One region of the Devosia sp. Leaf64 genome, then DNA from elsewhere that is predicted to be linked to it. Evidence: predicted binding sites of a transcription regulator. Region 1 holds the regulator's gene; each other region holds the start of a gene.
The links. Region 1 encodes LexA, which represses DNA repair genes until DNA is damaged. Its sites were predicted from a motif close to TGTTCNNNNTGTGTTCNG; they were not measured.
Positions count from the first base shown of each region.

Region 2: the regulator LexA is predicted to act here: its motif matches at 3,197-3,214, upstream of ASE94_RS11470 (YifB family Mg chelatase-like AAA ATPase).
Region 3: the regulator LexA is predicted to act here: its motif matches at 2,930-2,947, upstream of dinB (DNA polymerase IV).

Region 1 is NZ_LMLO01000018.1:229,188-235,681, forward strand. Features, by position in the region: gene ASE94_RS10280 (GNAT family N-acetyltransferase) at 1-1,042, shown strand, start outside; gene ASE94_RS10285 (hypothetical protein) at 1,102-2,229, shown strand; gene ASE94_RS10290 (HIT family protein) at 2,239-2,658, shown strand; gene lexA (transcriptional repressor LexA) at 2,802-3,515, shown strand; gene ASE94_RS10300 (nuclear transport factor 2 family protein) at 3,515-3,895, shown strand; gene ASE94_RS10305 (IlvD/Edd family dehydratase) at 4,567-6,372, opposite strand.
Region 2 is NZ_LMLO01000019.1:69,729-76,222, forward strand. Features, by position in the region: gene ASE94_RS11455 (YafY family protein) at 1-446, shown strand, start outside; gene ASE94_RS11460 (NUDIX hydrolase) at 496-948, opposite strand; gene ASE94_RS11465 (DUF1294 domain-containing protein) at 980-1,624, opposite strand; gene ASE94_RS11470 (YifB family Mg chelatase-like AAA ATPase) at 1,621-3,147, opposite strand; gene ASE94_RS11475 (GH25 family lysozyme) at 3,325-4,167, shown strand; gene ASE94_RS11480 (MarC family protein) at 4,160-4,798, opposite strand; gene ASE94_RS11485 (helix-turn-helix transcriptional regulator) at 4,860-5,240, opposite strand; gene ASE94_RS11490 (hypothetical protein) at 5,250-5,495, opposite strand; gene gshB (glutathione synthase) at 5,545-6,489, opposite strand.
Region 3 is NZ_LMLO01000016.1:59,801-66,294, reverse strand. Features, by position in the region: gene ASE94_RS08720 (SOS response-associated peptidase family protein) at 913-1,713, shown strand; gene dinB (DNA polymerase IV) at 1,717-2,850, opposite strand; gene ASE94_RS08710 (ImuA family protein) at 3,000-3,761, shown strand; gene ASE94_RS08705 (DNA polymerase Y family protein) at 3,676-5,199, shown strand; gene ASE94_RS08700 (error-prone DNA polymerase) at 5,196-6,494, shown strand, end outside.

The DNA of each region.
Region 1 (6,494 bases):
CGCGCTCGAAGAATCAGGCTGCGCCACCGGCCGTACCGGCTGGCAACCGCAACACGTCGTGGTTTCGGAAGGCGACACGCCCGTCGGCCTTTTGCCGCTGTTCCTCAAATCCCATTCCATGGGCGAATACGTCTTCGACCATGGCTGGGCCCAGGCCCTCGAGCGCGCCGGCGGGCATTATTATCCCAAGCTCCAGGGTTCAGTGCCCTTCACGCCCGCAACCGCCCCAAAGCTCCTGGTCCCGTCCGACAGAATCGAGATCAAAACCGCACTCCTCGAAACGGCGCAGCAGCTCGCCTTGCAGCGCAACGCTTCGTCGGTGCACCTCACCTTCCTGCCCGATGAAGATGCCGACATTGCCGAAGCAACTGGCTGGCTTGGCCGCGTCGACACTCAATTCCATTGGCACAACCAGGGCTTTGCGACCTTCGAAGATTTTCTCGAAACGCTATCCTCGCGCAAGCGCAAGACTATCCGCCGCGAGCGTCGCGACGCGCTCGCTGATGGCTTGACCGTCAAATGGCTGCGCGGCGATGAAATCAAGGAGCATCACTGGGATGCTTTCTTCGATTTTTATGAAGACACAGGCGCGCGCAAATGGGGCCAGCCTTATCTCAACCGGAAATTCTTCTCGCTTCTCGGCCGGTATATGGCCGAGCGGATCGTGCTGATCTTTGCCTATGATGGCGACGAGCCCATTGCCGGGGCCATCAATTTCATCGGCAAGGATCGCCTCTATGGGCGCAATTGGGGTTCGACCCGCGAAGTCGCCTTTCTCCATTTCGAGATCTGCTACTATCAGGCTATCGACTTTGCCATCGCCCACAAGCTTGCGGTCGTCGAGGCCGGCGCACAGGGCGAACACAAGCTGGCGCGCGGCTATACCCCCGTCACCACTCACTCCGTCCACTGGATCGCTCACGCGGGTTTACGCGACGCGGTAGCGGATTATCTCGAGGCGGAACGTCCCGCCGTTGAGCGGGAACAAGAGGCGCTTGAAGGGTTTACGCCATACCGGCGCGGCGATCGGCAGGAGCGTTAGCCCCAGCCGATCGATTGTGCTAGACAGCGCGCATCAAGTGATCAGGAGACCCGGGACTAATGGATTTGTGGGATGTCGTCGCCTTCATTATCGAAGCTCTTCTTGTCTTCGTAGTGGCAACGACCCTGTTCGACACCCTGCACTGGCTGCTGCACCGCTGGGAAAATTCCAAGATCCCGCTGCTGCGCACCTTCTCGTCCTGGCACTGGGTCCACCATAAATTCCTCGGTCTCGATATGCAGGTCAATCCGGCCTATGCCCGCCAGAATATCTGGTTTCACGTCCTGCCCGAATATTTGACCTCGATGGCCGCAATCGCGCTGTTCCTCCTCGCGCTGCCTTGGCAGCCCGTGGCCGTCGTTGCCGTCATCCGCACCGTCATGTTCGCGCTGACCCTCCGCGAGGAAGGGCTCGACTACAATCACATGTCGATGGACCGCGTGGGCGGCAAGCAAGGCCTCTTGTGGGTCAACAACAATTACCACGCCATGCACCACGTCTATCCGCACAATTTCTTCTCCTCCTTTGCCAATACCTTTGATCTCCTGGTCGGCACCACCTGCCAGATTGCTGGCCGGCGCTTCCTCATCACCGGCGCAAGCGGCGCCTTCGGCTCGGCCATGGTCAAAGCACTCGAAAAGCGGGGCGGCATTGTCGAAACGGCAAAGTCCGGCGTCGATTTCACCGCCGGAAATTACGCCGCGATGGACGAAAAGCTCGCGCGCGCCGACGTTCTGATCCTTTCGCACGGCGCCAAAACGGACGATTGCTGGAACGCCAATTACGTCACGTTTCGCGACCTGATCGAGCGCTTCACCCTCATGGGCAAGGATAGGCTCCTCGCGCCGGAGGTCTGGGCGCTCGGCTCCGAGGTCGAATTTCACGGCGATATGGGCATGGATGAATTGCGCGATTATTCCAGTTCGAAGCGCGCCTTCGCTGCCCGCGCCCGCCACTATTATCGCTCCGACGACCTCATCTATCGCCACATTGTCCCCTCCTCCTTCACCTCCGCCATGGGCAAGGGCGCGATGTCGGCGGAAACGGCGGTCGGCATCGCTCTCTTCTTCATCACCCGCGGCTTCAAATATGTACCGGTGACCCTTACCGGCCTTGCCGTCCTCAATTTCTTCCGCTTCCGATATGCCAACAATGCCGGCGACGAAGCGCTCGCCGCTGCCGAATAATCCGAGGCTTTGATGACCTACGACCCAACCAATATCTTCGCCAAAATCCTCAAGGGCGAACTGCCTTGCCACAAGGTCTACGAGGACGACACGGCCCTCGTCATGCTCGACATTTTTCCGCAGTCCAAGGGTCACACCCTCGTAATTCCCAAGGCCCCATCGCGTAACCTTCTCGATGCCGATCCCGCGGCCCTTTCGGCGGTGATGCCGCTCGTCCAACGCGTCGCCAAGGCCCTGCAGACTGTAACGAAAGCCGACGGCATCCGCCTCGCCCAGTTCAACGAGGCCCCGGCTGGCCAGACCGTCTTTCATCTCCATTTCCATCTGATCCCTGCCTACGAGGGCACCGCCTTCGGCGCCCATGCCAGCGGCCGTGCTGACGACGCCGAACTCGCCCAACTGGCGAAAGACCTCGCCGCCGTGCTCTAGTCTTGCCGCTGACGCGACGTCTTCCGGCGAAAGCGAGAATCTCTACTGCGCCTCTATTTGGCAAAGATGGGAGACTCTTGCGGAACATAGACGGAACACATATAGTCGTTCCGTATCCGTTCCGATTCTAGGGCTCACCGGCGATGCTGACGCGCAAACAACACGAATTGCTGATGTTCATCCACGAACGGATGAAGGAAAGCGGCATTCCCCCATCCTTCGACGAAATGAAGGATGCGCTGGATTTAGCGTCGAAGTCAGGCATCCATCGGTTAATCACTGCGCTCGAAGAGCGTGGCTTCATCCGCCGCCTGCCCAACCGGGCGAGAGCCCTCGAGGTCGTCAAGCTGCCGGATTCCATGAACCCATCCCTCGGCGGGCGCAAAGCCAAGTTTGAGCCGTCGGTTATCGAAGGCAGCCTCGGAAAAGTCAGCGCGCCACAGCCACGCGGCATCGCCGCGGAGGATTATGCCCGACCGATCTCGATCCCGGTTATGGGGCGCATCGCTGCCGGTACGCCCATCGAGGCGATCCAGACTCATTCCCACACCATTCAGGTCCCGCCTGAAATGCTTGGCGCGGGCGAACACTATGCGTTGGAAGTCCGCGGCGACTCCATGATCGACGCCGGCATTTTCGATGGCGACACGGTCGTTATCAAAAAGCAGGATCAGGCCAGCACCGGCGAAATCATCGTCGCGCTGGTCGATGACGAAGAGGCCACCCTCAAACGCCTCCGGCGCAAGGGCAACACTATCGCACTCGAAGCTGCCAACCCGGCCTACGAGACCCGCATCTTCCCGCCGGATCGCGTAAAAGTTCAAGGCCGCCTCGTCGGCCTCCTCCGCAAATACTAATGCCCGGCGCCGCCACACCCAAAACGGTGATGGCGGCTTATGCCGACCTGATCAACCATCACGACTTTTCATTGCTGGTCCCGCTGATCGATCCCGATGCAGTCTTCTGGTTCAGTTCCGGCAGTTTCACCGGCATCGATGCCATTCGCAGTGCCTTCGAACGAACATGGCAGCGTCTTGAGAACGAGACGTACTGGCTTGAAGACCTCACCTGGATCGCGGACGGCGACACGGCAGCGAGCTGCACCTATCGGTTCTGTTGGCGCGCTGTGGTCGATGGCAAAGACGCCGAAGGATCAGGACGAGGCACCACGGTGCTCGCCAAGCGCGGTGATGCTTGGCGCATCATCCACGAACATCTAAGCTCTTATCCGGATTGAGCGTGACATTCTTTAGTCGCGATCGCGTTTCTACGCCGAGTGCGATTAGCCTGCAGCAGCGGATTTCATATCTCAGCGGTGAAAAGGGCTGTCACTTAGGCAAACTCGATGCGTCCCTCCTCCTACTAATGGCTTCGATCCGGCCGCAGGCAAAATTGCGCCAGTGGCGCAACTTCAGGAGAGAGGGCCATGAGGGCTATGCCCGAATGGCAAACTAGGTGGGGTAAACCCCAAAACCCCAAAATACTTATCCATCTTCTCCCCGCTCCCCAAAACCTCGCCCATACTCTCCCCATTCCGCCAGTCACACGGCTCCCACGCAGGGTCGGGCGGAATGGCCGGTGGATGGGGGCGCCTATCCGGGCGGGGAGTTGAAATACGGCAGCCGCGACCGAAATAACGTTCGCGCCTGATCCCGGACCTGCTGCAAACTCCGGATCCTGTGACGGGCGGCCTTTGGCTCCCAATGTCTAAACAGGTAGAGCCAATGGCCGCCCGTCACCGTGAAAAACCGTCAGCCAAAAAAAAGGCCGGGCGGCACTCTGTGCTGCCCGGCCTGTAACGTTTGTCCTCTCCGCTATCGTCATTGCCCGGCTTGTCCGGGCAATCCATCCGTCTCGAAGATGGACCACCCGGACAAGCCGGGTGGTGACGACCGAAGGATCAAGTGATCAATGATTATCCCTTGGCAGGCCTTCTGTCTGCGCAATCCGCTGGTACTTTTCAGCCGGTTTCAGGATCGCGCCTTCGCCGAGCTGGCCGACGATACCGCGCTGGATTTCCTGCCACGGCGTCTGGTGCTTGGGATACTTGTAGCCGCCTTCAGCCTCGAGCGCCGCGCGACGGGTCGCGATTTCTTCGGCCGAGATCAGGATATCGGCTTCGCCCTTGTTCAGATCGATGCGGACGCGGTCACCAGTCTTGAGGATCGCAAGGTTACCGCCTGCAGCTGCTTCCGGAGACGCATTGAGGATAGAAGGCGAACCCGACGTGCCGGACTGACGGCCGTCACCGATACAAGCGAGCGAATGAATGCCCTTCTTGATGAGGTAGGCTGGCGGCCGCATGTTGACCACTTCAGCCGCACCCGGATAGCCGATCGGACCAGCGCCACGCATGAAGAGCAGCGTGTTTTCATCGATATCGAGCGACGGATCGTCGATCCGGTGGTGATAATCCTCAGGACCATCGAACACCACGGCCTTGCCTTCGAACATGCCAGGATGCTCGGGATTGGCGAGGTAGCGTTCACGGAATTCGGACGAGATCACGCTGGTCTTCATGATCGCGCTGTCAAAGAGATTGCCGCGCAGCACGAGGAAGCCGGCATCCACCTTGAGCGGATTGTCGAAGTGGCGGATGACCTTATCGTCCTGGATCGTCGTATTGCGGCAATTCTCGCCAATGGTCTTGCCGTTGACGGTCGGCGCATTTTCGCGGATCAGGCCTTGCGACATCAGTTCGTTGACCACAGCCGGCACGCCGCCTGCATGGTAGTAGTCTTCGCCCAGATATTCGCCGGCCGGCTGCAGGTTCACCAGCAGCGGCACCTTGTGGCCATAGGTCTGGAAATCCTGCAACTCAAGCTCGACACCGATATGCTTGGCGATCGCCTGGATATGGATCGGGGCATTGGTCGAGCCCCCGATCGCCGAATTGACGACGATGGTGTTGATGAAATTGTCCTTGGTCAGGATGTCGGACGGCTTGAGGTCCTCATGCACCATGTCGACGATGCGCTTGCCAGTGCGGTAGGCCATTTCCTGACGGTCACGATATGGTGCTGGGATAGCGGCCGAACCCGGAAGCTGCATGCCGAGCGACTCGGCAAGCGAGTTCATGGTCGTCGCAGTGCCCATGGTGTTGCAGTAGCCGGTCGACGGAGCCGAGGAAGCCACGAGTTCAATGAACTGCGCATAGTCGATCTCGCCAGCCGCCATCATCTGCCGTGCCTTCCAGACGATCGTGCCGGAACCCGTGCGTTCGCCCTTGTGCCAGCCATTGAGCATGGGCCCGACCGACAGCGCGATCGCCGGGATGTTCACGGTCGCCGCGCCCATCAGCATGGCCGGGGTCGTCTTGTCGCAACCAATGGTCAGCACCACGCCATCAAGCGGGTAGCCATAAAGCACTTCGACGAGGCCGAGATAGGCGAGGTTGCGGTCAAGGCCCGCGGTCGGGCGCTTGCCGGTTTCCTGGATCGGATGCACCGGGAATTCGATGGCGATACCGCCAGCTTCGCGAATGCCCTCACGCACACGCTCCGCCAGCACCATGTGGTGACGGTTGCAAGGGCTGAGATCGGAGCCGGTCTGCGCGATGCCGATAATCGGCTTGCCCGACTGAAGTTCTTCGCGCGAGACGCCGAAATTCATATAGCGCTCGAGATAAAGCGCGGTCATGTCCGGGTTTTCGGGATTGTCGAACCATGCGCGCGAACGCAGCTTCTTCGGAGCGCCGCTGTTATCAGTCGTCATCGTCAAATTCCTTATCCGTCCGCAGCGCGCGGACCGTGGGCCTTGCTGGTTGCCGTTTTAGCACGGCAAGCGCCGCTGTGAACGGCTCCCATCGAAAAAATCATACAATTGATTTGGGTGGG
Region 2 (6,494 bases), on a different contig from region 1:
GGGTCGGGACGCAGCCCGATGATGGCTTGAGCGCAGCTGCACAGAATGCGCTTGCTAAAATTGCCACAGCATCGCCCGAAGATCTGCGCGATCGGATCAGCGACACCGCGCTTTGGCCGATGGCGCAATGGGGGGGACGCAAGCCTATTCCCGTGCTCGGAGAGATTCGCCTCGCCATGCGACAGGAGCGGGCGGTGACAATCGACTATCAGGACGAGCAGGGGCGGGCGACGTCGCGTACGCTTTGGCCGGTGGGTCTCGCCTTTTACGAGGGCAAGCAGACCATTGCCGCCTGGTGCCTGCTGCGCCAGAATTTTCGAAATTTCCGTACAGACCGCATCGTCAATTTGGTCGTGACCGATGAGCGCTACGGCAAGCGCCGCTCCGTGCTCGAACGCGAATGGCGCGAGAGCTGGGTGAATGATCGCCGCAATGACGACGCGTAACGCTTTGGATTCACGTGAAACACGGCAGCCGTAAAGGCAAAGCTGCGAGCTAAAAAATAGATTGGCGCAGCGGGAGTTTGATGGGCGCGGGAAACCCTGTGGTGCGTTCGGTCCAGAAACGATCGCGGAGCATTTCCGGAAAGACATGGCCCTTGGGGAGGTCATGCTGCCCGAACCAACCGGCTTCGCTAATGCTCTCGCCCAAGGCGGGATTGGCGGTGATATCGATCTCACCGGAAATGAAGCGCGCGAGAAACCAGAATTTCACCACCCGGCCCCAGCCATCGACCAACTCGTCGATATAAGCAAGATTTTGCGCCATGACGCGGAGGCCGGTTTCTTCGAAAGCCTCGCGTTCTGCGGCTTGCCAGAGTTCTTCGCTGCCTTCGACGCCGCCCCCGGGGCCAGCCCAGAAATCATGCTTGCCAGCGCGATAGTGACGAACGAGGAGAATTTTGTCGTCGCGCATGGCCAGAACGCCGGCCGAAATGCGATGGCGCATAAAAATCTCCTCAAACTCTGCTTCACGTGAATCACTGACCCACCAATACAGCATGAAGCGTCGCGGGTAGTGCTTCGAGTTTGATTTCGCCAAGGGCAAGTCCAGCGAGCAGCGCAAGATGGACGAAACCGATCATGAGTGTCGCAAACATAAAGCGCGTTTTGCGCGTCTTGTGCCGGAAAATTGCCTGGCCCAGGAGGCCGCCAATGATGCCAAAGGCAAGATCGAGACCATGCAAAGTGGCTTCGCTGACCCGCCAGGCTTGCGCTTCCGCCGCGCGCTTATCCAGCCAATAAACGAAAAATGTCAGCACGCCGCCGGCGGCGTAGGGCAGGAGCAGGAAGCCGGCAAATGGGTCATGCCAGATGAGATAGGCCAAGAGGCCCAGCAGACTCAGCGCAAGGATAAGCTGCCAATCGAGCTCGCGCCTGATTTGGCTCCGGCGCGCTTGCGGCGTAACCGGATTGGCACCTGCAATGGTGACGGAGCGTGCCTCAAGCTGTTGTTTCTCGCCCTTGCGCGCAGCGAAATAGACCACGTCGCCGACGCGCGGGCGTGTTGCGATCCGCATGATGGATGAAATATGGACGAAGTAGCGCTGGCCATCATCGCCCGCGATGAAGCCAAAGCCACGCGCATCATTCCAGTGAACCAGTTCACCGCGAAGATTGCTCACGCAGCACCGAAATTGAGACGATAGCTTAAGGCTTCCGCGATGTGCGGACGCGCGACTTTTTCGGAATTGGCCAGGTCGGCCAAAGTGCGGGCAACCTTGAGAACGCGATGATAGGCGCGCGCGGAAAGATTGTAGCGCTCGGCCGCCATGAGCAGCAGCGTTTGACTATCGCGGTCGGGCTCGACGAGTTTTTCGATCAGCGTTGAACTGGCGGCCGCATTGGTCAACACCTCTGGCGCGCCGACCGCTTTGTACCGCTCGCGCTGACGCACGCGAGCCATGGCTACGCGCTGGGCAACGACAGACGACGGCTCAGCGGTGGGAGCAGAGCCGATCATATCCGTCGCGGAGACGGCTGGAACATCGATGCGGATGTCGATGCGATCAAGGAATGGCCCGGAAATGCGCGACTGATAATCGGCGGCGCAGGCGTCCCCGCGCTTGCAAGTGTGGCCGGGCGTGCCGGCCATGCCGCATTTGCAGGGGTTCATGGCGGCGATGAGCTGGAAGCGACTGGGGTAAGTGACGCGGGCATTGGCGCGGGCAATGACCATTTCGCCGCTTTCGAGCGGTTGGCGGAGACTATCGAGGACACTGGGCGCGAATTCGGGCAGCTCATCGAGAAACAGAACGCCGTTGTGGGCAAGGCTCGCTTCGCCCGGCCGCACTTTTAGGCCACCGCCAACCAGCGCGGCCATCGAAGCTGAATGATGCGGGGCGCGGAACGGACGCCGATCGGACAGGGCGCCACCCGCCAGTTCACCAGCGATCGACTGGATCATCGAGATATCGAGCAATTCGCGCGGCTCAAGCGGCGGCAGGATCGAGGGCAATCGCGCGGCCAGCATAGATTTGCCGGCGCCGGGCGGACCAACAAGAAGAAGATTATGACCGCCGGCTGCCGCAACTTCGAGCGCCCGGCGCGCCACGGCCTGACCCCGGACATCGGCCAGGTCGGGCAGAGTACCGGCATCGATCAGGCGCTGCACCGGACGCGGCCGGGCCTGCAATTGCCGGCCGACGAGATGATTGGCAAGGGAGAGAAGACTATCGACCGCGACAATATCGATGTCTTTATTGGCCCAGGCCGCCTCGGGGCCAGATGCCGTGGGGCAGATAATGCCCAACCCCCGGGCCGTGGCGGCAATGGCGGCAGGAAGAACGCCGCCCACATGGGCCAGACGGCCATCAAGCCCCAGTTCACCAAGCACCAGATAGCGATCGAGCGCATCCTGTGGGATAGCGCCGATGGCAGCCATCAGGCCCAGAGCGATGGGGAGATCATAGTGGCTCCCTTCCTTGGGCAGATCGGCCGGGGCGAGATTGACCGTGATGCGTTTGGGCGGGAGGCCGAGGCCAGAAGCGACAAGCGCTGCGCGAACGCGCTCGCTTGATTCCTTTACCGCCTTATCGGGCAGACCAACCATCAGAAACTTGGAAAGACCGGGCGCGATTTGCACCTGAACATCGACCGGCACCGCCTCGATGCCGTTAAAGGCGACTGTGGCAACACGCGTAACCATGAACAAGGCCCCCACCTCAAGCAACGCTAACAGAAGAACCGCGTCAGTCAAGAACGGAGAGCGAACAGAAGATGGCTCGTTAACCATGTTCACTGCCACATTGGTTACCCTAAACGTCCATTAACCCCGACATGTTGAATCAAAGGCTGTGATTGTCTTTCTAAGTCGAGTGTGTTGATGGCCCGCGCCTTTCGTTTGCCCGCCTCTGTTTCCGCTCTGTTGCGCCACGCTGTGATGGGCCTGACAGTGGCAGCATTGGCAGCTTGCGCGACCGGCGGCGGGCTTTATGGCGCCATTCCGGGAGACAACCGGCCCCATGCCGGTGTCGATCGCGCCCGCGGCATGCCGGTGCAAGGCATCGACGTCGCGCGATATCAGGAAAATATCGATTTCGACCGGGCGCGGGCCGGCGGCACCCACTTTGTCTTCATGAAGGCGACGGAGGGGAAGGACTATGTCGATCCCAATTTCCGCGCCAATTGGGAGCGGGCGCGCAATGCCGGCATGCCGCGCGGCGCCTATCATTTCATGACTTGGTGTTCGCTGGCTTCGGAGCAGGCCAATTGGTTCGTGCAGAACGTGCCGGCCGATCCAAGCGCCCTGCCACCCGTGCTCGACCTCGAATGGAACAATCATTCAAGCTGCACGGTAAAGCCGAGCAAGGCCGATGCGCTCGAAAAAATCCGGCTCATGCTCGATGTGATGGAGCGCCATACCGGCAAGCTGCCGATCATCTATACCGACATGAACTTCCACCGCGATATCCTCGCAGGCGAATATTTTCCGAACACATTCTGGCTGCGCTCGACCGCAGCCGAGCCGCATGAGCGCTACGAAAACCGCACCTGGACTTTCTGGCAATATACCCAGACGGGCGTTGTGCCTGGGGTCAAGGGCGAGGTCGACCGGAACGTCTTCTATGGCTCGACGAATGACTGGTTGATGTTCCTCTCGACAGGTTGCGACCCTCGCGCCATCTCGGCCCTCGCCCCCACCGGCCGCTGCCAGTTCGTCAAGTAGCGGCGCCGAGGAGGCCCGAGGCCTTGATGCCGTCGAAGACGAACTGCACAGCGAGAGCCGCAAGCAGGATGCCGACGACGCGGGAAACCACGGAAAGACCAGTCAGCCCGAGGAGGCGCTGGATGGGAATAGCGACGAGCAGCGTCAACCAGGCCAGCGCTAAGATGACGATGATGGCGGCGATGACCAGCCAGAATTCGGCTTGGGACTCGGCGCCGGTCGTCAGCAGGATGACGGCGCTGATGGCGCCGGGACCCGCTAGGAGCGGCATGGCGAGCGGGAACACCGAAATATCGTGGGCCTGACGGGCTTCAACCTCTTCCTCGTCGGTCGTGCCTGTGCCGCCCGAATGGCGCGCGAAAACCATGTCGATGGCGATCAATAGCAGCAGGACGCCGCCAGCCGTGCGCAGCGCAGGGATGGTAATGCCGAAGACATCAAGGATCAGATTGCCGAGGAAGGCGAAGAACAACAGGATCAACAGCGCGATAACGACGCCACGGGTCGCAAAGGTGCGGCGCTGCGCGGGTGTATTATCTTTTGTCAGCGCGGCGAAGATGAAGGCGATATCGGCAACGCCGACTGTCGCGAACAGCGTCGCAAAGGCGACGAGAAAAGCCGAAGTATCCATGGATCGCCCCGCAAACCCCAAACCTTAGCACTAGGGGATTTGGCGGGGGAGGCCAAGAGGGCTAGGCGGCGAGCCAACTCATGGGCAGGTCAAGTGCCTCGGCAATACGTGCGGCCTCATCTCGAGAAAACAGGCGATCGCCGGCTTCGATTTGAGTGAGGACCATGCCGTCAATTCCAGTAGCAACCGCAAGATCAGTGACGTCTAAGCCACGCCATTTTCGGAATGCGCAGAGACGGCTCTCTCCGGCAAGAATTTCGGCGCTGACTGAAGCGGGAAGGATATCTTCCGACCGGAGAGCGGCGCGCGCGGCAGCAAAAGCTGCTGCGTCGGCCCCATCTTCAAAAGCATCGTCACGATCAGCCAGAAGTGCCTCATACTCTGCCCGAGACATGAGCACCATTTCCTCGCCAGTGGGCGTAGTAATAATCTGGACACCCATCAGAGCCTCCTATCGATAGGTGGTCGTTTCTCGCTTGCCGATCTGGACCGCCAAAATTGTCAGGCGGTCTTCGTCGAAAAGCACACGGTACCGGCCAATTCGAAGGCGAAAGCCCGATTGACCCTGCAGAGCCTTAATATCACCTCTGCCTGTCATGGCGTAAAGATCAAGCCCGTGGGAAATCTGCTCGCGCGCGAACAAAGGCAGCGCATCCAGTTCTTTTGCCGCCTGCGCAGTCAGAATGATGGTTTTCATCGTGACCTCCTGATCGCAGACGACACTAAAGAGGAATGGTTGTTGGCCCTTACACCATGCGCCGCTTTTCGATCGCGTCCCAGATCATCACAGCGATGTCGGGGCCACCAAAACGCTTGATTTCGCGGATGCCGGTGGGGGAGGTGACGTTGATTTCGGTGAGGTAGTCGCCGATGACGTCGATGCCGACGAAAATCATGTCGCGCTCTTTGAGCGCCGGGGCGATGGCGGCGCAGATTTCTTTTTCGCGCTCGGTGAGGGGCGACAGTTCGGGGCGGCCGCCGACATGCATATTGGAGCGCGCTTCGCCATCGGCAGGAATGCGGTTGAGGCCGGCGACAGGCTCGCCATCGACGATGATGATGCGCTTGTCGCCCTTGCGGACGTCGGGAAGGTATTTTTGGATCATGAAAGGTTCGGGATAGTTGATCTCGAACAGTTCGATGAGGGACGCCAGGTTATGGTCGCCTTCCTGGAGGAAGAAGACGCCAGCGCCGCCATTGCCGTAGAGCGGCTTGACGATGATATTGCCGTGCTCCTTGCGGAAGGCGTGGATTTCGGCGCGGTCGCGCGTCACCAGCGTCGGCGGCATTAGTTCGGGGAAATCCGTCACCAGGATTTTTTCCGGTGCATTGCGCACCGCGGCGGGCGGATTGACCACCAGCGTCTTGGGGTGCAGCCGCTCAAGGATGTGGCTGATGGTGATGTAGTTCATGTTGAAGGGCGGATCCTGGCGCATCAGGATCACGTCCTGGGTCGAAAGATCCAAGCGCTTGGCTTCGCCGAGGGTAAAATGCTGGCCCTTTTCGGCATCGGTCACCGTGATCGGCTGGACGAGAGCGGTGACGACGTTGTCGCGAAGCGACAGGGTGTCAGCCGTATAATGCAGCAATTCGTGGCCGCGGGCCTGGGCCTCGAGCATCATGGCGAAGGTGGAATCGCCGCGTGGATTGATGGTGGAGACGTGGTCCATCTGGACGGCGACTTTGAGCATTTTTA
Region 3 (6,494 bases), on a different contig from region 1:
GCTAAGATGGCACGTACGGCCGCTTCCAACGCAAAGCCGACAGTCGGTTACCTACCCCTGACCTGCCGGATTTTCTCGGTTTGCTGAAGGAGGGATGAAATCACCGCCTCTATGGATGGAACCTGTAATCGCCAAGGTTTGGTGATCCAGCTCGACCTGCTACGATAAAGTGACAAACTAAATTCTCACCACGGGGCCGCGAAAGGTAGTGCCGCGGCAACCGTCTCCCCTTTGCCCTTCGTGACGCATACCGGTCGACATCCATCCCAGCCGCAATAGCTCAGGCGACCATCGGCACGCGCTATGCCGAAGGCCGAGTTGGGGGCGCCACATTCCTCGCAGTGGTAGATCGGAAATTTGTGTGTCGCGTCGGGGATTGGCGAGACAGCGCCGCCTTCGGATTGGAATTTCGTGGGCATCGACTCTTCTCTTCGAAAGCTGCCTGATGGTGCTAAATCTGGCGAGAAGCGCGGTCAAGGAGCTGACCCATGCCGGCCCCGGGTTCGCCGACTAGCAACCGAGTTTTAGTTGGTGGCGTTGCAAAACCGAGCGGTGACACAACTTACGAGCAAGAATAATATCGTACTACGCTGGTTTAACGTTGGATGACGACGCTGTGAGAGTTCCTGATTTTTGCCGCGACCTCCGCAGCTGATCGGTTCGATCGTTACCGTCTCCGACCATCGCGACGCGGGATGCATTCTGACGAGCTTTTGTTCCCACAACCACGAGCATTCTCACGCGATCGACCATCATGACGTTCTAGGCAGGTTTGGAAAGGTCGCCGTCGACTACGAATTTAAGCGTGCGATGAGATGCCCGATCTGTGGAGCGCCGGGCGGAGGCCTCAGCATTCGACCGACAAAGTTTTCTTAGCCAGCACCCCCTGATTGAGCTCGTAGGAAACTTGCGATGTGCAATCTTTATAGCCACACCTCAAATCGTGATGCCATCGCCGCTCTCGTGCGAGAGCTTGCCCTGTTTTCGGACAACCTCGGAAACCTTGCACCACAAACCGGCATCTTTCCCGACTATCTCGCCCCAGTCGTTCGCAATACGTCAGCAGGCCGAGAGCTCGCTAAATTGCGCTGGGGTCTGCCATCCTCTGGCAAGGCGCTCTACGACAGTGCGGCCAAAAGAGCTGATAAATTGCGAGCCAAGGGCAAAGAGGTCGATTTCGACGCGCTGCTCGCTGCAGAGCCCGATAATGGCACGACGAATGTCAGAAACATCCGATCAGAAACCGGCCGATGGAATTCTCACTGGAACAGATGGATGGGCGTCGAAAACCGCTGCGTCGTTCCTTTCACATCGTTTTCCGAATTCGACAGCACGGTCGGTGAGGCGGGGAAGAAGAAGGGGGACACGTGGTTTGCCTTGGACCAGTCCAGGCCGTTGGCTTTCTTCGCCGGGATCTGGGTCGAAGGCTGGAGCGGGGTAAGAAAAATGAAGACCGGTCGGGAAGAAAACCTTGATCTCTTCGGCTTTCTCACCTGTACGCCGAACAACATGGTCGGCAGCATACACATGAAGGCAATGCCGGTGATCTTGAAGACGCCCGACGAGATCGAGATGTGGCTCACAGCACCAAAAGAAGAGGCTCTTGCTTTGCAGCGGCCACTTCCCGACAATGTTCTCGAGATCGTCTCTGTTGGCACCAACGAAGATCCGCCGAACAACCAGATCGACGCACGGGAAAACCAATTGTTTTGACCGTCACAAGGCGAGTGTGAGCTGTTCCACGTCGCTCGATCGGTCCGTCGCTTCAAAACCGGAAATCGAGATACCTAGTAAACGTATGCCCTTCGATGTTGGGAACACTGGCGCCAATAATGCGTGTGCAGTTCGCTCCACTGTTTCCCGGGTGCCCAGTGGCGCCTGTTCAGTCCGACTGCGGGTAATGATCTCGAAGTCGGCGAACTTCACTTTCAGAGTAAGAGTTCGGCCATAAAGAGCCTTCTGCTCTGCGTGTCGCCATACCTTGTCGATGATTGGCGAGAGTTTTTCTAAAGCCGCCGCGAGATCATGGACGTCATCGAAGAAGGTGTTCTCGCCACCCACACTCTTCCGAACGCGATCCGGCTTGACCCGGCGATAGTCGATGCCGCGCGCAATCCAGTAATAATACTCTCCACTTGATCGGAAATGCCGCTGCAAGAATTCGAGGTTTTGGGCTTCAAGATCCGCTCCGGTTTCGATTCCAAGCGCCTTCATTTTCGAGGCCGTCGCCGGTCCGACGCCGTGGAATTTGGCGACCGGTAAGGTTCGAACGAAGGCCTGGCCTTTTGCCGGTGGAATAACAAACTGGCCATTGGGCTTGTTGTGGCCAGAGGCCATCTTTGCCAGGAACTTGTTGTAGGAAACGCCGGCTGAGGCCGTCAGACCCGTGACGGCAAAGATCTTTGCCCGGATCTCTTCGGCGATCTCGCTGGCAATAGTCATGCCTTTCAAATTTTCCGTCACATCGAGATAGGCTTCATCGAGCGAAAGCGGCTCGATAAGTGGCGTGTACTCGGCAAAAATCTCATGGATCTGCGCCGAAACCGATTTGTAGACGTCGAAGCGCGGCTTTACGAAAATCAGCTCAGGGCATTTCCGTGCTGCGGTGACCGACGGCATGGCCGATCGCACACCGAAGACTCTGGCCTCGTAACTGGCAGCGGCGACCACACCACGCTGGCGTGCACCGCCAACTGCCACAGGCTTGCCCCTCAGACTTGGATCATCGCGCTGTTCGACCGATGCGAAAAAGGCATCCATGTCGACATGGACGATTTTACGAATGCGCTCATTGTCCAGCGGGTTTTCCCCAAGCCGCTCTGAGCCGCAAGCCCCTGAATCCTCTGACATGATCATCCACCACGAGTGCAACGCAGAGCAGTTCAACCCGATGGTCGGGCAAACCGGATTGACTCCGACCCGAGTCTGATAGAACAAAGAGGGAACATATTCCCTGTCTGCACGCTTGAAAAGGCGGGTGGAGAAATACGAACTAAAAAATGAACCAGGCCATCGACACTGCGATGATCGCCGAGCTTCGCGAGAAGATCGGACGCCTTGAAGGCAGGCCTGCCTCGCAACGGGTGGTCCTTCCATTTGGGGTCGATGTCATTGATCGGCACTTGCCGGGTGGCGGTTTGTCCCTAGGAGCCCTGCATGAAGTCGCAGGCGGCGGGAATGGCGCGATCGATGGTGCAGCGGCGGCCCTTTTTGCAGCAGGCATCGTCGCGCGAACCAAAGGCAAGGTTCTCTGGTGCGTCACGCGACAGGACCTCTTCGCGCCAGCGATTGCTCAGGTCGGGTTGAGCGCCAACCGGGTCATCTATGTCGAGGCTGGTGACGAGCAATCGGTCCTCGAGGCTTTCGAGGAGGGTATGCGGTACGGGGGGCTCGGTGGAATCGTCGCCGAGGTTGCCAAGTTGACGATGACCGCATCGCGCAGACTACAGCTGGCTGCAGAAACGTCAGGCGCCATTGGGATCGCGATCAGACGTTGGCGACGTCAAACGGAGGCAGCTGATTTCGGGCAGCCGACAGCGGCTGTCACCCGATGGCGCGTCAGCACACTGCCATCGCGTCCATTGCCGGTGCCGGGTGTGGGGAGAGCGCGCTGGCAGGTTGAACTCATCAGGTGCCGCGGTGCTGAAGCGGCAGATTTCGAAGTTGAGGCTTGTGATGGCAAGGGTCGTCTCTCTCTATTTTCCGACCTTCCCAACCGACCGGTTTCGACGCGTTCGGGGAAGCGCAGCGCCGCCGGCTGAAGAGCCCGTGGTGCTCGTAACGCGTCGCGGCAGCCGTCGCGAAATTGCGGCCCTCGATCATGCAGCCCTGTCCGTCGGGCTCCGCAAGGGCATGCCGGTGAGCAAGGCGCAAGCGATGATAAAGTCATTGCATGTTGCCGAGCTCGACGCGGCAGGCGACAGGGAGGCGATCGAGCGCTTGGCACTTTGGGCGTTGCAGCGCTTTTCGCCTCTTGTTGCCGCGGATCATCCAGATGGCATCATCATGGATATTGCGGGCGCCGACCATCTCCATGGCGGTGAGGAAATGGTGCTCGAGAAAATCCTGTCGCAGTTCAAAGCGGCAGAGCTTCTGGGGAAGGCAGCCTTGGCAGACACCTGGGGACAGGCCCACGCTTTGGCACGATACCACAAGCACCCTGCTGTCCTGGTTGAGCCGGGGCAGGGGGCTTCGATCATTCACGACCTGCCATTGCCTGCCTTGCGATTGCCGGAGGCAACAGTGGCGGCCCTAAGAGGGCTTGGCTTTGAAACTATCAAAGATCTCAGCGTCGCGCCACGAGCCACCCTGACGCTTCGGTTTGGCCCAGAAGTCGGCCGGCGTCTTGATCAGGCCATGGGGTTAGTCGGTGAACCCATTGAGCCAATGGAGCTGCCTGAAATCATTGAGGTCGTCCGACCTTTCGGCGAGCCGATTGGCGCTGCGGACACCATCGCAAAGTATATCGGCCAGTTGGTCGAGCGTCTGGTTGGCGCTCTCGAACTGAAGGGACTAGGAGCGAAGCGTGTCGATCTCCTGGCGCACCGCGTGGACCACACCACGGTGACGGTCCGGGTCGGCACCGCCTTGCCGATCAGAGACACCAAAAGGTTGACCCGGCTCTTAGCCGACAAGATCGAAAAAATTGATCCCGGCTTCGGCATTGAGCAATTGCGGCTGCGCGCCATTCAGGCAGAGCCACTCGATCCAACGCAGATGATCAACTCGCTTGTTGACGGTGATGATCAGGATGTTTCTGCCCTAATCGATCTTTTGACCAATAGGATGGGGCAGGGTGCGCTTTATCGCTTTGCGCCGATCGCCAGTGACATTCCTGAGCGGTCCGTCCAGAAGGTCGCCCCTCTTTCGCAGGAGGCGCTCAGCGATTGGCCAAGCAAATGGCCTCGACCGACAAGGCTCCTTCCCTATCCTGAGCCGATCGACACCATGGCATTGCTGCCCGATCATCCGCCGGTCTGGTTCACCTGGCGCGGCATTCGACGCCGGATCAAAGCCGCGGATGGCCCCGAGCGCATTTTTGGCGAGTGGTGGAAAACCGATTCCGAGATTGCCGCAGTGCGCGACTATTTTCGCGTCGAGGATGAGGCAGGTGAACGGTTCTGGATTTATCGGGCCGGCGACGGCGAAGATCCTGAGACCGGCAGCCACAAATGGTATCTTCATGGCGTCTTCGGATGAGATACGCCGAGCTTCAGGTCACGAGCCATTTCAGCTTTCTGAGGGGAGCTAGCTCCGCCGAAGAGCTGTTCGCGACCGCTGCGATCCTTGGCATCGAAGCTTTGGCTGTTGTCGATCGCAACAGTCTTGCCGGCATCGTCAGAGCTCATGTGGCTGCCAAGACCACTGGCGTCAGGCTGATCGTTGGCTGCCGACTCGATCTCGTTGATGGGACATCAGTTCTCGTCTATCCGAGAGATCGCTTAGCCTATGGCCGGCTGTGCCGACTTCTCTCGTTGGGTAAGGCCCGCGGCGGGAAGGGCAAATGCGATCTGCACTGGTCGGATGTCGCTACGTACAAAGAGGGATTGGTCGCGATCCTCGTCCCCGACGAGGCAGATGAAACGTCGGCGATGCAGCTCCGGCGCCTCAAAGAGACATTTGGGGATGATGGCTATCTCGCACTGACCTTGAGGCGAAGGCCCAACGACCAGCTCAGGCTGCACGAACTGCAGACCCTGGCTGACGCCTTAAGTGTTTTCACTGTCGTGACGAATGACGTTCTGTTCCATGAACCGTCCCGCCGGATTCTGCAGGATGTTGTCACCTGCATTCGTACTGTGGCGACCATCGACGATGTCGGTTTTGATCGAGAACGCCATGCCGACCGCTATCTGAAACCGCCCGCCGAAATGGTCAGACTGTTTCCGCGGAATCGGGATGCCGTCGAGCGAACCGTCGCGGTGATGAACAAATGTCGCTTCAATCTCGAAGAGCTTGCCTATCAGTATCCTGAGGAGGCCGCGATCTCTGGGCTTACACCGCAACAGGCGTTGGAGAAGCTGACCTGGGAGGGTGCAGAGAAGCGATATCCAGAAGGCGTTCCTGAACGCGTCATTGGCATCATCAAACATGAGCTCGATCTGAGCGAAAAGCTCAATTACGCGCCATATTTTCTCACCGTAAATTCCATTGTTGCCTTCGCCCGCAGTCGCGACATTCTCTGTCAGGGGAGAGGATCCGCCGCGAATTCTGCGGTCTGTTTCGTGCTGGGGATCACCAGCATCGATCCTGACCGCAATGATCTTCTTTTCGAGCGCTTCGTATCGATGGAGCGACGCGAACCGCCCGATATCGATGTCGACTTCGAGCACGAGAGGCGCGAGATCGTGATGCAGTGGGTTTACGAGACCTATGGCCGGGATCACGCAGCGCTCACCTCAACGGTGATCCGCTATCGATCAAAAGGTGCACTTAGGGACGTCGGCAAAGCATTGGGCTTGCCCGAGGACATGATCAAGCTCTTGTCGAGCCAG